Regions from separate parts of the Rhizobium sp. WSM1328 genome, predicted to be linked through region 2. Evidence: predicted binding sites of a transcription regulator. Region 2 holds the regulator's gene; each other region holds the start of a gene.
What was found. The regulator LexA, encoded in region 2, represses DNA repair genes until DNA is damaged. The targets are predictions, from matches to a motif close to TGTTCNNNNTGTGTTCNG.
Positions count from the first base shown of each region.

Region 1: the regulator LexA is predicted to act here: its motif matches at 3,638-3,655, upstream of AC2444_RS00350 (DNA recombination protein RmuC).
Region 3: the regulator LexA is predicted to act here: its motif matches at 3,696-3,713, upstream of AC2444_RS14570 (ribonuclease T2 family protein).

Region 1 is NZ_CM172788.1:65,277-70,226, forward strand. It holds gene hpf (ribosome hibernation-promoting factor, HPF/YfiA family) at 1-367, shown strand, start outside; gene ptsN (PTS IIA-like nitrogen regulatory protein PtsN) at 438-902, shown strand; partial or broken gene AC2444_RS00340 (methyl-accepting chemotaxis protein) at 963-1,211, opposite strand; gene AC2444_RS00345 (ribokinase) at 1,402-2,301, opposite strand; gene AC2444_RS00350 (DNA recombination protein RmuC) at 2,382-3,605, opposite strand; gene AC2444_RS00355 (globin-coupled sensor protein) at 3,812-4,950, shown strand, end outside.
Region 2 is NZ_CM172788.1:1,769,495-1,774,444, forward strand. It holds partial or broken gene AC2444_RS09140 (ComEC/Rec2 family competence protein) at 102-2,533, shown strand; gene lexA (transcriptional repressor LexA) at 2,514-3,233, opposite strand; gene AC2444_RS09150 (VOC family protein) at 3,432-4,328, shown strand; gene kdsA (3-deoxy-8-phosphooctulonate synthase) at 4,325-4,950, shown strand, end outside.
Region 3 is NZ_CM172788.1:2,862,420-2,867,369, reverse strand. It holds partial or broken gene AC2444_RS14590 (thiamine pyrophosphate-binding protein) at 1-415, opposite strand, end outside; gene caiB (succinate--glutarate CoA-transferase) at 429-1,631, opposite strand; gene AC2444_RS14580 (DMT family transporter) at 1,650-2,606, opposite strand; gene AC2444_RS14575 (alpha/beta fold hydrolase) at 2,640-3,569, opposite strand; gene AC2444_RS14570 (ribonuclease T2 family protein) at 3,728-4,468, shown strand; gene ettA (energy-dependent translational throttle protein EttA) at 4,567-4,950, shown strand, end outside.

The sequences.
Region 1 (4,950 bases), 1.7 Mb from region 2:
CGACCCGCAATTGGCTTTCGACGCCGCCTCCCAGCGGATCGAAAAACGGCTGCGGCGTTACAAGCGCAAGCTGAAGGACCATCACGCCGGAAACCATCTGAATGGTTTTGCAGAGGTCTCCTACACGGTTATGGATTCCGTTCCTGATCACGATGATGAAATCGCTGACGATTTCGCTCCGGCGATCGTCGCTGAAAGCACGAAGCAGCTGAAGACCATGTCGGTCGCCACCGCAGTGATGGCGCTCGACATGACCGACGAGCCGCTTCTCCTGTTCCGCAGCCCCGGCAAGGAACATCTGAACATCGTTTACCGTCGGCACGACGGAAATATTGGCTGGATCGATTCAGCCAGTATCAAAGGCTGAGATCAGGGTGGTGAGCGGCGGTATTGCCGCCGCTCCTTGCATTTGATCCCGGCGACAGAAGGAAAAAGAAATGGCATTGGCAGATTTGCTCCATCAGGATGCGATCATTCCCGCCCTCAGAGTAAATTCCAAGAAACAGTTGCTTCAGGAATTGGCTGCAAGAGCCTCCAGGATCACCGGGCTTTCCGAACGGGAGGTCTTCGACGTCATCCTGCAGCGCGAACGCCTGGGCTCGACCGGAGTCGGCAACGGCATAGCCATTCCCCACGGCAAGCTGGGAAACATCCATTCGATCGTCGGCATCTTCGCCCGGCTGGAGCAGCCGGTCGATTTCGAGGCGCTGGACGACCAGCCTGTTGATCTCGTGTTCCTGCTGCTTGCGCCGGAGGGCGCGGGCGCCGATCATCTCAAGGCTCTGTCGCGTATCGCCCGCGTGCTACGCGATCACGATCTGGTCGCCAAGCTGCGCGCCACCGAGTCCGCCTCGGCGATCTACGCCTTCCTCAACGAAGAGCAGACGTCGAACGCTGCCTGAGCGGCATTAATTCCTTCCCGAAATGCAAAAAGGCGCCTGATCTCCCAGGCGCCTTCTGCATTATGAGGGGCGGAAAGATCGAGGCGAAGGGGCTGAAGTCGCCGGTGCCCGCATCTTTCGGGCGACAGAGGCGAGGACTACGGCGTTGCCCGAACCCGAGACGCTGAAACGCGTGGCCAGCGCCTTCAGCGTTTGTGCCTCGTCGTTGAGTGCGACGCTCGCAGCGGTCGCTTCCTCCACCATCGCCGCATTCTGCTGTGCCCCCTGGCCCATCTGCATCATGGCCTGGTTGATTTTCTTCAAGCCAACGACGATGAAGAGCCTGAGCGGAACTTGTTGAGCAAACTCGGTGCTGGAAGTCCACTCATCGACCCTTCGGGCCACCGTCTCCCCGCTGGGGAGAAGGGGGAATCGAGACGTTGCCGCAAATCTCTTCTCCCCTCGAGAAGACGGTGCCGGCAGGCGTATGAGGGGGCTGCCGCCGTCTATCCTTCAAGATTTATATCCTGTCTGCGACTTCCTCGCTCAAGGGGATCGACGGTTGCGCTCCGGCCTTGAGGCAGGCGAGCGAACCGGCGACTGCCGCACGGCGCAACGCCGAGACAAAATCGAGGCCGTCGTCGAGGCTGGCGGCGAAATAGCCGCAGAAAGTGTCTCCCGCACCGACCGTATCGACAGGTTGGATTTTGAGACCCTGCGCCCTCGAAATCGACCCGTCGCGAATGGCGATGACACCGTCGGCGCCGAGCGTCACGATCAGCGTCTGCCCCGTCTCCGCATGCAGACGCACAAGGGCTGCCTCCCGCGCTTGGGCGTCCATGCCCTCTTGTCCGGCGAGCCGCTCGAACTCGGTCTCGTTGGCAATGACGATATCGGCGAGCCGGCCGAGACGCGGGGCATCGGGGATCAGCGGCGCAAGGTTGAGGATGCTGGTGACGCCCTTGGCGCGGGCGGCCGACAGCGCGCCTTCGACGGCAGCAGCCGGCACTTCGAGCTGCAGCATCAGGACATCGCCTTCGTCCATGCGGCCGATCGCGGTCTCGGCATCGGCAGGCGTGACCTGGCCATTGGCGCCGGGAACGACGGCGATCATGTTTTCTCCGTCGCCGCCGACGAGGATCAGCGCCGTGCCTGTTGGACCGTCGACATGTTTGATCAGAGAAAGGTCGGTGCCTGCATCATCGAGCAGGGCCAGCGCTTCCGCAGCAAAAGCATCCTTGCCGACGGCGCCGGCCATATGCACGTACCGGCCGGCGCGGCGCGCTGCCAGCGCCTGGTTGGCGCCCTTGCCGCCGGCGGCCGTGGCAAAGCCGTTGCCGGCCACCGTCTCGCCGGGCTTCGGCAGGCGCTCGGTCGTGGCGATGAGATCCATGTTGATGGACCCGAAAACTGTGATCATGAATGTGTCCCGTCTTCTGGAGCATGCTGACGACATCATGCTCCTACTGTTTCATGCGGGCGCGACACTGCCCGAAGCGGTCACTCCTCGTCAACCACCCGCAGCTTCAGAAGACCAGTGCGGCTCTCCACCGATTTGGCTGCGGCTTCGCTGTCGCGGGCAGGCTTGGCATCGCCGCCGGCCTCGAATTCCAGCGCTTCGATCCTGGCGCCGCGCCTGGTGAGCTTGTCGGCTGATGTGACCACCATGTCGATATCCTTCTGCGCCATGGCGAAATGGCCCTGCAGCTTGCGCACCCGCTCGTCGAGGCGGCTGAGATCGTCCATCAGGATCGCCACTTCGCCCTGGATCAGATGCGCCTGCGCCCGCATGCGCTGATCCTTGAGCACGGCCTGGATGACCTGGATCGACAGCATCAGCAGCGACGGTGAGACGATGACGATGCGCGCACGGTGCGCCTTCTGCACCACCGGCTCGAAGTGCTCATGGATCTCGGCGAAGATCGATTCGGACGGCACGAAGAGAAAGGCCGTATCCTGGGTTTCCCCCTGGATCAGATATTTCTCGGAAATATCCCTTATATGGACCTCCATGTCGCGGCGGAATTGCTGGCCGGCGATCTTGCCGGCCTCGGGGCTGCCGGCGTCTCGGATAGCGTTCCAGGCTTCGAGCGGAAATTTTGCGTCGATCACCAGCGGCGGCGCGCCGTTCGGCATGCGGATCGTGCAGTCCGGCCGCGAACCGTTGGACAGCGTCTGCTGGAAGGCGTAGGCGCCCATCGGCAGACCGTCGGCGACGATCGTTTCCATTCTCGACTGGCCGAAGGCGCCGCGCGTCTGCTTGTTGGACAGAATGGCCTGCAGCCCGACGACATCCTTGGCGAGCGTCTGGATATTGTTCTGCGCGGCATCGATGACCGCCAGCCGCTCCTGCAGCCGCTGCAGGTTCTCATGCGTCGATTTGGTCTGCTCGGTGATCGTCGAGCTGACTCGCTGCGACATGCCGTCGAGGCGTTGGCTGATCGTCTGGTTGAGTTCGCTCTGCCGCGCGCCGAAGACCTCGGTCATCGCCGCGATGCGGCCCTGCATCTCTGCCTGAATCTTCAAAAGCTCGCCCATGCGCGCTTCGTTTTCCTCAGCGCGAAAGTTCGCTTCCTCCGCCTGCTCGCGGCGAAGGCCGGAGCCGCGCAGCAGAAGCACGATCACCAGCAGGACGAGGACGGCGAGACCCCCGCCGACAAGCGCCAGCATGGCCGGGCTGATCGAGGCAAGGGAAAGGGCGAGCGATTCGGAATGGACGGTCATGCCGCAAGCATAACAGAAGAAGCGGCGATTTATAGATCAAAACGTGAACAGAATGGACGATCCTCAATATCTTCGCAAGCCGTTGCTCTTCCGCGTCCACCGAAAAGAAATGTCGCCGCGGCTTAACGATTGCTCAACCATATTGGCCAAAACCTGCGGCGCTGAAATCCCCTCCCGCGCGCGTCGCGCCAAGTACAGAGATCCCCATGACCGCCCAGCAGACCGACAATGCCCTCAGGCAGCGCCTCGATTTCATCGAGCTGGATGAAGCGGCGCGCAAGTCGATGCGGGATCTGCGCCCTGTCATATCAGAGCTGATCGGCGGCGCCCTCGATAAATTCTACGCCAAGATCGCCAAGACCCCCGCTGTCGCCGACAAGTCCCAACTGGGCCATGCCAAGAAGCGTCAGCAGGATCATTGGGTCAATCTTACTGGCGGCACGTTCGACGAGAGCTATGTCGACGGCGTGACCGCCGTCGGCCGCATGCATGAGCGCATGGGGCTGGAACCGCGCTGGTCTATCGGCGGTTACGCCATCGTCATGTCCGAACTCGTCAAGGGCATCATGGAAAAGCAGTGGCCTTCGATCTTCGCGCGCCAGCAAGGCAAGCTGTTGGCCGAGAAGCTATCGGCGGTCGTCAAATCGGGCATGCTCGACATGGATTATTCCATCTCGGTCTATCTCGAGACGCTGGAAGCCAAGCGCCGCGCCTTGGAAGAGCAGCGCGCTGAGGCCCAATCCGACCAGGCGATCGCGCTGGAGCAGCTGCGCCGCGGTCTAGAAGCGCTGTCGAACGGCGATCTCGAAGCCACTTTACCGTCCGATCTGCCGGGCAATTTCCGGCAGATGGCCGAGGACTATAATCGCGCCGTCAGCGCCCTTCGCCAATCCTTCGCCTCCGTGCGCGAGACCTCCGGCCATATCAAGACCGGCGCCGACGTCATCTCCAACGCGACCAACGATCTGGCGCTGCGCACCGCCCAGCAGGCGGCAGGCGTCGAGGAGAGCTCGGCCGCGCTGCAGCAGCTGTCCGTCAGCGTCGGCCAGACGGCCGCCAATGCCGAGAAGGCGTCGGATGCCGTGCGCGAGACACAGCAGAAGGCGAAGAACTCCGGCGAACTCGTCACCAGCGCCGTCTCGGCGATGGCCGGCATCGAGAAATCCTCGACCGGGATCTCCAAGATCATCGGCGTCATCGATGAGATCGCCTTCCAGACCAATCTGCTGGCGCTAAACGCCGGTGTCGAGGCGGCCCGTGCCGGCGATGCCGGCAAGGGTTTTGCCGTCGTCGCCCAGGAAGTTCGCCAGCTCGCCCAGCGTACCGTGGAAGCAGCCAAGGAGAT
Region 2 (4,950 bases):
TTGGGGCTCGCGATTTTGCCTCATATTTCAATCGATTATGCTTGCCGGATTTGATTGGAGGTTGCATTCTGACTGCCTTCGCAGCCGGGCTTGGGCGGTTCATGCAGGAGTTGACGTCAGTCGAATTGCGGCCGGAAACAGGCGAAGGCCTTGCCGCTCCTCCAATTTTTCACCACCAGTCGTGGTGACGCGACCGGCAAGGACGCAGTCGGCAATACCATTGCGCCACCGGCTGCCGGCCGCAGCCTCGCACTTGCTGCGTGCCGGCATGCGCATGCTGGGCGAGGAGACGGACCATGGCCGCCTGCTGCTGTTCTCGCCGGTCTTCCTCGGCGCCGGGTCAGCCATCTGGTTTCTCGCGGCATCGGATTTTCCGCTCACTGCATCGCTGCTCTGCCTGTTGGTGCTGACCGTCGCAGTTCTCATCGCCAGCCGCAACCGGGCGGCATTGCGGGCAGCGCTGCTGGCGCTTTCGCTCGTGGCTTGCGGCATAGTCTCGGCGCAGTTCGAGAGCTGGCGGGCTTCGACCGTGATCCTCGATTCATCAGTGACGACGACGGTGACCGGCCGCGTCGAGCGGCGCGAAGGCGATGGTCGCGGCCGGTGGCGCTACATTCTTGCCGTCACCGGCACTGAAGCGCCTCAGGTCAAGCGGCCGCCGGAACGCATCACCGCCATCGCCCGCGGTGCGGACGCAGCCTTCGAGATCGGCGATATCATCACCGGCAGGGCGCGGCTGACGCCGCCGGCGGGCCCAGCACTTCCCGAGCTCAACGACTTCTCCTTCAGTGCCTATTTCGACGGCATCGGCGCCAACGGCTTCTTCTACGGTGCACCGACGAAGGTCGATGCGCAGGCAGGTCCGCAGGCTGCAAGATCGGCGGTGGAAGCGCTGCTCGAAGGGCTCTACCGGCTGCGCAGCGGCATTGGCGACCGGATAAGGTCGATCCTGCCCGGCGATACCGGCGCTTTTGCCGCCGCACTGGTGACGGACGAGCGGCGCGCCATCTCGGATGCGACGACGGAGGCACTACGCCAGTCCGGTCTGGCTCATATCATCGCCATCTCCGGTCTCAACATGGCGCTGTCGGCCGGCATCTTCTTCGTCGGCTTTCGGATGCTGCTCAGCATCTTTGCCGGTATCGCTGAGGCCTACCCGACGAAGAAGATCGCTGCCGCCGGCGCGCTCATCGCCGTTACTGCCTATTTCCTGATTTCGGGCTTTGCGGTCTCTGCCGAGCGCGCTTTCATCATGATGGCCATCATGTTGATTGCCGTCTTCTTCGACCGGCCGTCGATCAGCCTGCGCAATGTCGCGCTTTCCGCCCTCGTCATCATCCTCATTTCACCGTCCGAGGTCTTAGGTCCGAGCTTCCAGATGTCCTTTGCCGCGACATTGGCGCTGGTCTCGGGTTATCAGTTGTGGAAGGACCGGCGCGTCCGCGAAAACGCCTTTCTGAAGCTACCTATCATCAGGCCCGTCGTTACGGTTGCCGGTTTCTTCGGCGGCGTCTTCCTGACTTCGCTGATCGGCGGTTTTTCCACCGCGCTGTTTTCGATCGAGCATTTTCATCGCCTGACCGCCTACGGCCTGCCGGCAAACCTCGCGACGATGCCGATCATCTCCTTCATCGTCATGCCGGCCGGCTTGCTGGCGATGCTGCTCATGCCTTTCGGTCTGGATGTTTTGCCCTGGAAGGTCGTCGGATTCGGCCTCGATCTGGTGATCGCGGTCGCAAAGACGGTGTCCGGCTGGGATGGCAATATCGACGTCGGCCGCTTGCCCGCCTGGTATTTCGCGGTCGCCGTGGCAGGCTTTCTGCTGCTGACGCTGCTCCGCACCCGGCTGCGCCATATCGGCACATCAATCATCGCGGTCGCAACGCTCATCCTGTTGCTTCTACCGGTTCCCCGGCCGCCGGATCTGGTGATTTCGGAGGATGGCAGTCTCGTCGCGGTGGTCGAAGCGGCAGCAATGGCTTCCAACCGTGAAAGACCACCGGATTTCATCTTCGACCAGTGGCAGAGAGCCCTGGTCCTGCCGAGACATGATCCGCCGAAGATGCTGGATGGTCCTGCTATCCCGCAGGTAGGAGAAGACCGCCGCGTCAAGCTTTCCCGCGATCAGCAGAACGAAGCGAGGACAGCGATGCGGGCGGCCGCAGCGGCCGGTGAAGCAAACCGCTTTTCCTGCGTCAAGAGGGCCTGGTGCGCATCAAGGCTTGGCAATGGTCGTGTGGTTGCTGTCATCGACAATGCCGCCTATCTCGGCCCGGCATGCGACGCGGCCGATATCATCGTGACGTCGGTCCGCCTGCGTTTCAACAGCTGCCGCTCAGGTGCGACGCTCTTCACCGGCGAGACGCTGCGCAGGACCGGATCCATCGAGTTGCGCTTCGCGGACGCCGGCCTGGAGGTGGCAACCGCATTTGACGCATTGTCGCGACCATGGATGCGCCATCGCGCCTTTGACTGGCGCAGCAACAGCTTTACCGAATCCGGCCTAACCGATGTCAGTGATAGCGGCGAATGAGGCCGACGAGTTTGCCCTGCACCTTAACACGGTCTGGTCCGAAAATCCGGGTCTCGTAAGCCGGGTTGGCCGCTTCCAGTGCGATCGAGGCGCCCTTGCGGCGGAAGCGCTTGAGTGTCGCTTCTTCGTCATCGACGAGTGCAACAACAATGTCGCCAGGACTTGCGGTGCTGCCATTGCGGATGATCACGGTGTCGCCGTCGAAGATGCCGGCGTCGATCATCGAATCGCCCTTGACCTCCAGGGCATAATGTTCACCGGAACCGAGCATGTCGGCCGGAACGGCGATGTCGTGGGTGTTGTTCTGGATCGCCGAGATCGGCACACCGGCGGCGATTCTGCCCATGACCGGCACGGAAACCGAGTTGCCGTTGTCGGCGACGGGTTTTGCGGGAGCAGGGGCGGCGACCGGCTGAGGTTTGCCCAGGCTGCCTTCGATGACGCTCGGCGAAAAGCCGCGCCGCGGCTGGATGCTGGGGCTGTAGGCCTCCGGAAGCTTGATGACCTCGAGCGCACGGGCGCGGTTCGGTAGGCGGCGAATGAAGCCTCTCTCCTCGAGCGCCGTAATCAGGCGATGAATCCCGGACTTCGAGGCGAGGTCCAGAGCATCCTTCATTTCGTCGAAAGATGGCGGAACGCCGGATTCCTTCATGCGCTCATGAATGAAAAGGAGAAGCTCCTGTTGTTTGCGCGTGAGCATCGACGTTGTGACCTCGTGATTGAAACAAATCCAGAACAGACACTATATGTTCCATATGTGTTCCGCAAGTAGCTAAATTTCCGTAAAACTTGGCGCCAACTCGTTGAGATTTTTATTTTCATTCGCCGGATTGGCACAGAAGTCTTGCGTTGAGGGAAGCGCTGTCGCACATCTCTTGCCGTGTCAGGGAGGGATATCATGAACGAGCACTCCGCCAAACCGCACCCGCTGGATCATGTCGTGCTGCCGGTCGTCAATATCGATCTGGCGCGCGAGAGGCTCGGCAAGCTCGGCTTCACCGTTGCCCCCGATGCGCGCCATCCCTTCGGAACGGAGAATGCCTGCGTCTTCTTTGCTGACAAGACCTATCTGGAGCCGCTCGGGATTGCGAGCGTCGAGGAGAGCGAGGCGTCGGCGCGCCAAGGCAATGTCTTCACCGCCCGCAATCAGGCTTTCCGCTTCCGCTGCGGCGCGGAGGGGCTTTCGGGGCTGGCTTTTGGCAGCAAGGATGCCGGCATCGATCATCAGAATTTCGTCGGTAACGGATCGAGCGCCGGCGAGATGCTGCAGTTCACCCGGCCGATGACGATGCCGGACGGTTCTGAGACGATTGCCGGCTTCAAGCTGGCTTTTGCCGGCGATCTGCGCGCGCCTGATCTCCTGCTATTTACCGTCGAGCGCGTCAATCCGCTGCCGGCCGACCGCGCCGTGCTGGAGACGCATGCCAATGGCGTCACCGGCATAGTCGAGATAGCGCTTTGCGCGCCTGATGCTGCCGCCTTCGCTGCCTTCGTCAGCCTCGCCGTGGTGCAATCGGCAGTCGAGAAAACCGGTTTCGGCGTCAATATCCCGGCGTCGAATGCCAAAATCAGCCTGATGACGGCGGAAGGGTTGGAGGCCTATTTCGACATCGTCGGCTCATCCGCAGATCGTGGCCTGCGCGGCCGGGCAATCCTCTTCGCTGTCGCCGATCTTGCCGTGACAGAAGCGCATTTGGCTGCTAACGGGGTGACATACGCGCGCAAGAACAATCGCATTCTGGTGAAGCCCGCGCCCGGGCAGGGCACGCTCTTCGCCTTCGAGGAAACACGATGAGCACTGATACGAATTCCGAAGTCAGGATCGGCGAAGGCCAAGGCCAGGTCAGCTTTTCCAATACCGGCCGCCTGTCGCTGATTGCCGGTCCCTGCCAGATGGAGAGCCGCGACCACGCCTTCATGGTCGCCGGCACGCTGAAGGAGCTTTGCGGCAAGCTCGGCATCGGCCTCGTTTACAAGAGCTCCTTCGACAAGGCGAACCGCACCTCGCTGTCGGCCGAACGCGGTATCGGGATTGAAAAAGGCATGGAGGTCTTTGCCGACCTCAAAAAGGAGTTCGGCTTTCCCGTCCTGACCGACGTTCATACCGCCGAGCAATGCGCGGAGGTGGCAAAGGTCGTCGACGTCCTGCAGATCCCGGCCTTCCTCTGCCGCCAGACCGACCTTCTCATCGCCGCCGCCAAGACCGGCCGCGTCGTCAATGTCAAGAAGGGCCAGTTCCTCGCTCCCTGGGATATGAAGAATGTTCTGAAGAAGCTCAACGCCAGCGGCAATCCGAACGTGCTGCTTTGCGAGCGCGGCGCCTCCTTTGGTTACAATACGCTGGTTTCCGACATGCGCTCGCTGCCGATCATGGCGGCGATGGGTGCGCCCGTTGTCTTCGATGCGACCCATTCCGT
Region 3 (4,950 bases), 1.1 Mb from region 2:
ACTCGGGAATGCGGGCGGCATCGTCGATCTCGCCCACCCATTTGGCGAATTCGGTGAAGGCGCGGCGGAACTCGACCTCCTGGAAGGCTTCGCGCTCACGCGCTTCCCGCTGTACCTGGCCGATGAACAGGATCATCGGGATCGAGTCCTGCTTGGCGATATGCAGGCCGGCGGAGGCGTTGGTGGCGCCGGGGCCACGGGTCACCATGCAGATGCCGGGTTCGCCGGTCAGCCTGCCCCAGCAATCCGCCATCATCGCCGCCCCGCCCTCCTGGCGACAGACGAGGACGTCGATATCGCTGTCGCGCAACGCGTCGAGCACGGCGAGGAAGCTCTCGCCGGGCACGCAGGAGAGACGTTTGACGCCATTCGCCTTCAGCGCCTCGACGATCAGTTCTCCGCCCGTCTTCTTCATGAGAATGCCTTTTTCATGACGATGCCTTCCTCTCACGCTCGGCGAGTTCCGCCAGAATTTCTGCCTGGTGTTCGCCGAGGCGCGGGCTCGGCGTGATATAACGCAGCGGCGTCTCCGACAGCACCACAGGCGTCCTGACACCGGGGATCACGGTGCCGGCTGAATCCGCAAGGTCGATACGCAGGCCGCGAGCCTGTACCTGCGGATGGGCGAACATTTCCTCGATCGTGTTGATTGCGCCTGATGGAACCGCATTCTCTTCACAGGCCTTCAGCAGATCCGCCTTCTGCCATTTCAGCGTTTCGGTGGAGACGAGGCGGCGCACTTCGCCGCGATTGCCGACGCGGGCCTTGTTGGTGGCGAAACGCTCGTCGCTGGCGATGGTCTCCAGGCCAAGGATGGTGCAGAGGCGGCGGAACTGGCCGTCGTTTCCAACCGCGAGAATGAGATACCCGTCCGCCGTCGGCACGACCTCATAGGGCGAGATATTGGGATGGGCATTGCCGAGGCGGGTCGGCGCCTCGCCGGAGACCAGATAATTCATGTTCTGATTGGCGAGCACGGCCGATTGCACATCGAGCAGGGCCATGTCGACCAACTGGCCTTCACCGGTCTTCAGGGTATGGATCAGAGCGGCTTCGATCGCCGAGACGGCGTAGATGCCGGTGAAGATATCGGCAATGGCGACGCCTGCCTTCATCGGCTGGCCGCCCGGCTCCCCGGTAATCGACATGAAGCCGGACATGCCCTGGACGATATAATCGTAGCCGGCGAGGCTGGCATAAGGGCCGTTCTGGCCGAAGCCGGTGATCGAGCAATAGACGAGCTTCGGGTTCTCCTTGCGCAGGCTGTCATAATCGAGCCCGTATTTGACGAGGCCGCCGACTTTGAAATTCTCGATGACCACATCGGCGGTGGAGACGAGGCGGCGGACGAGGTCCTGGCCTTCGGCGCTCTTCAAGTCGGCGGTGACAGAGCGCTTGCCGCGATTGGCGGCGTGGTAATAGGCGGCCGAGAGGTTCTCGCCATCGGCGCCCTCGACAAAGGGCGGGCCCCATTGGCGTGTATCGTCGCCGGCGTCGGGATTTTCGACCTTGATGACGTCGGCGCCGAGATCGGCGAGCATCTGTCCCGCCCAGGGGCCGGCGAGCACGCGGGCAAGCTCGATCACCCGGATGCCGGCAAGCGGCGGCTTTTTGGTCACGGTCTCTGTCATGTTCCCTCCCGGCAATATCTACGGCGCCAGCGTCACCTCAGATGTATCGGATACGGGCTTTGAAGCAAAGCGGCGCTCTCGCCAGAGGATGTAGAAGCCCGATGCCACGATGATGGCAATGCCGAGCCATTTGACGGCATCCGGAAAGTCGCCGAAGACCAGCCAGGCGAAGATCGTCGCCGAGACGATCTCGAAATATTGCAGCGGCGCCAGCGTCGAGGCCGGTGCTGCGCGGTAGGCGTAGACGCCGAGGATGCCAGTGATTGCCGCCATGGCACCGACGCCGGCGACGTAGAACCAGGCGCGACCTTCCGGCATGACGGGATCGAAGAGGTCGGAGCCGGTTCCCTGACCCAGGAGAAGCAGGATGGCACAGAAGAGCAAGCCCCAGATGCTCATTTGGAATTGCATCGACCAGGGGTCCTCCCTATGCGAGAGAGCCCGAGTCATCAGCACGAAGATCGCGATGCAGAGCGCGCTGACGACAGGCAGAAGCGCGATGTAGCCGACCTCTTCGAAACTCGGCTGGATGATCAGCATCGCCCCGAAGAAGCCGACGCAGCAGGCGGTGTAGCGCCGCCAGCCGATCGTCTCCTTGAGGAAGATGCCGCCGAGGATCGTCACCATGATCGGCTCGACGAAGAAGATCGCAATCGCGTCGGCGACCGCCATATATTTCAGCGTGGTGACGAAGGAGATCATCGAGACGGTGATGATCGCGCCGCGGATGGCATGGAACAGGCTCTGGCGCCAGGAGAATTCAGCGAAGCTGCGCCGCCATACGACGATCGGCAGCATGCAGAGCGCCTGTACGACGAAGCGACCGGCGGTGATCTCCCCGGATGGAACAGTCGTGATCGCAAGCTTGGCGAAGATATCGATGAGCGGCGAGACCATCACCGAAAGAACCATCAGCACAAGCCCCGTCGTCACGTCGGAGGCGGACGAAACGGGGCGGGCGGAAGTGCTGCTCATGATGAAAATCCCTGTACTCAGGATATTGGTCGCTCAGGACTTTGCGACGGCCCCGTCGCACCAATCGGCGAAGGCTGCGATCGCCGCATGCGCGCCGATCTCATTCAATGTTTCGTGCCGCATGTCCTGATATATCTCAGTGCTGATACGGGAGAAGCCTTTGCCTTTCAAATGGTTTGACAGCCAGAGCACGGCTTTTCCACGTTCCGTCGCCGGGTCTTCTCCGCCGCCGACCAAATGGATCGGCATATCCCGCGCCAGCCGGTCGAGATGGATTTTATGCGGCGCGCGGAAGGTCAGCTCGAAGAGATCGAGCCAGAGAGAGACCGAGGCGTCGAAGCCGCAGAGTGGATCGCTGACGTACTTGTCGACTTCATCGGGAAGACGCGACAGCCAATCGAACTCGGTGCGGCGGCCGGCAATGGATTTGCCCCAGGTGCCGAAGGTAAGCTTCGGCAGCAGGCCGCTCGGCACGTCGGAGCCCTTCAGCATGCGCTCGGCAAGCAGGATTGCCTGGGCGGCGCGGCCGGCAAGGCCGACGGCGAAATTCGAATTCCAGACGGCGACGGCGTCGAAGTCGGCCGGAGCTGTGACGGCAGCGTTGAGGGCGATGAGGCCGCCCATCGAATGGCCAAAGAGGATCACCGGCAGGCCGGGACGACGGGAGGCCGCATGGCTACGCATAGCGATGACGTCGCCGATCACCCTTTCAACGCCACCCCGCCTGGCAAAGCGGCCGATCGGCGCATCGGACGCCGTCGTCTCGCCGTGGCCTCGATGATCGTGGGCATAGACGTGATAGCCGCGCTCTGCCATCGCCTCGGCAAAGGAGCGGTATCGTTTCGAATGTTCGGCCAAGCCATGCGATATCAACAGGATGCCGCGGGCCGCAGCTTCGGCCTCGGCATGGTGGTAGGCCAGCGATGCCCCCGGCACGACGAGCCTTTGCGTTTCAGCAAACATGTGGATCCTCCCGGCGGCAACAGACCAGATCGCTGGGTAATTGCAACATGGGCGTTTGATTATCCGACAACAAATTGGGGCCTTGTTGCGATTCAGGGTTGCGGCCTTTCAATCTTCATGCTTATTTGTTCCTGTATTGTTCTTTTTTGGGGGTTGAAATGAGCAGCATGCAGTTGCGTACCTTGTCGTTCGCTGTGTCGATGGTTATTGCCGGCGCTGCCATGGCGCAGGAGGCTGGCGGGCGCACCCGCTTCATTCTGGCGGCAAGCTGGCAGCCGGCTTTTTGCCAGACAAACCAGAAGAAGCCTGAATGCGCTACACAGGCCACGGAGCGCCATGATGCGACGAACTTTTCGTTGCACGGGCTTTGGCCGATGCGGCAGGATTATTGTGGCGTGAGCGCCGATCAGAAGACCGCCGACAAGGACGGCGACTGGAACAAGCTGCCGGAGGTCACGCTTGCGGCGGAGACGCAGGCGGCGCTCGCAAAGGCGATGCCCGGCACGCAGTCCGGCCTGGAACGGCATGAGTGGGTGAAGCATGGCACCTGCACGAAGATGAGCGCCGACGACTATTTCGGCGTCGGCGTGCACCTCGTGGGCGCACTCAACGCGTCGGCCGTGCGCGATCTCTTCGCTGCCAATATCGGCAAACCGGTCAAGGCCGAAGCGATCAAGGCGGCTTTCGACAAGAGCTTCGGGCCGGGTGCCGGCGATCGTGTCAAGATGAGCTGCCGGCGGGCCGGCAATATCAGGATGATCAGCGAGCTGACGATCGGGCTTTCGGAAGCTGCCGGAGCGGCATCGGCGAAAAGTGCCGGGCTTGCCGATCTGATCCAGGGCGCTGGAAAAACGTCGTTCGGCTGCGACGAGGGCGTCGTCGACGCTGCGGGCTTTTGACCGGAATTCCTGAGTAAACCGGGTTTCGGCGTTGCCCGGAGGCGCTGTTTCGCCTACATAGCGGCACAATCAAAGTTTCCCGCCCGGAGCAGCGCAGCATGGCACGTCAGTTCATCTATCATATGTCCGGCCTCAACAAGGCCTATGGCAACAAGAAGATCCTGGAGAATATCCACCTTTCGTTCTACCCCGATGCCAAGATCGGTATCCTCGGTCCGAACGGCGCGGGTAAATCCACCGTACTGCGCATCATCGCGGGCCAGGACAAGGAGTATACCGGCGAAGCCTGGCTCGCCGAAGGTGCGACGGTCGGCTACCTCGAGCAGGAGCCGCACCTCGATGCAAACAAGACGGTGTTCGAGAACGTCATGGAAGGCGTTGCCTCGAAGACGGCTGTCCTCGATCGCTACAACGAATTGATGATGAACTATTCCGATGAGACGGCGGAAGAGGGCGCCAAGCTTCAGGACGTCATCGACAGC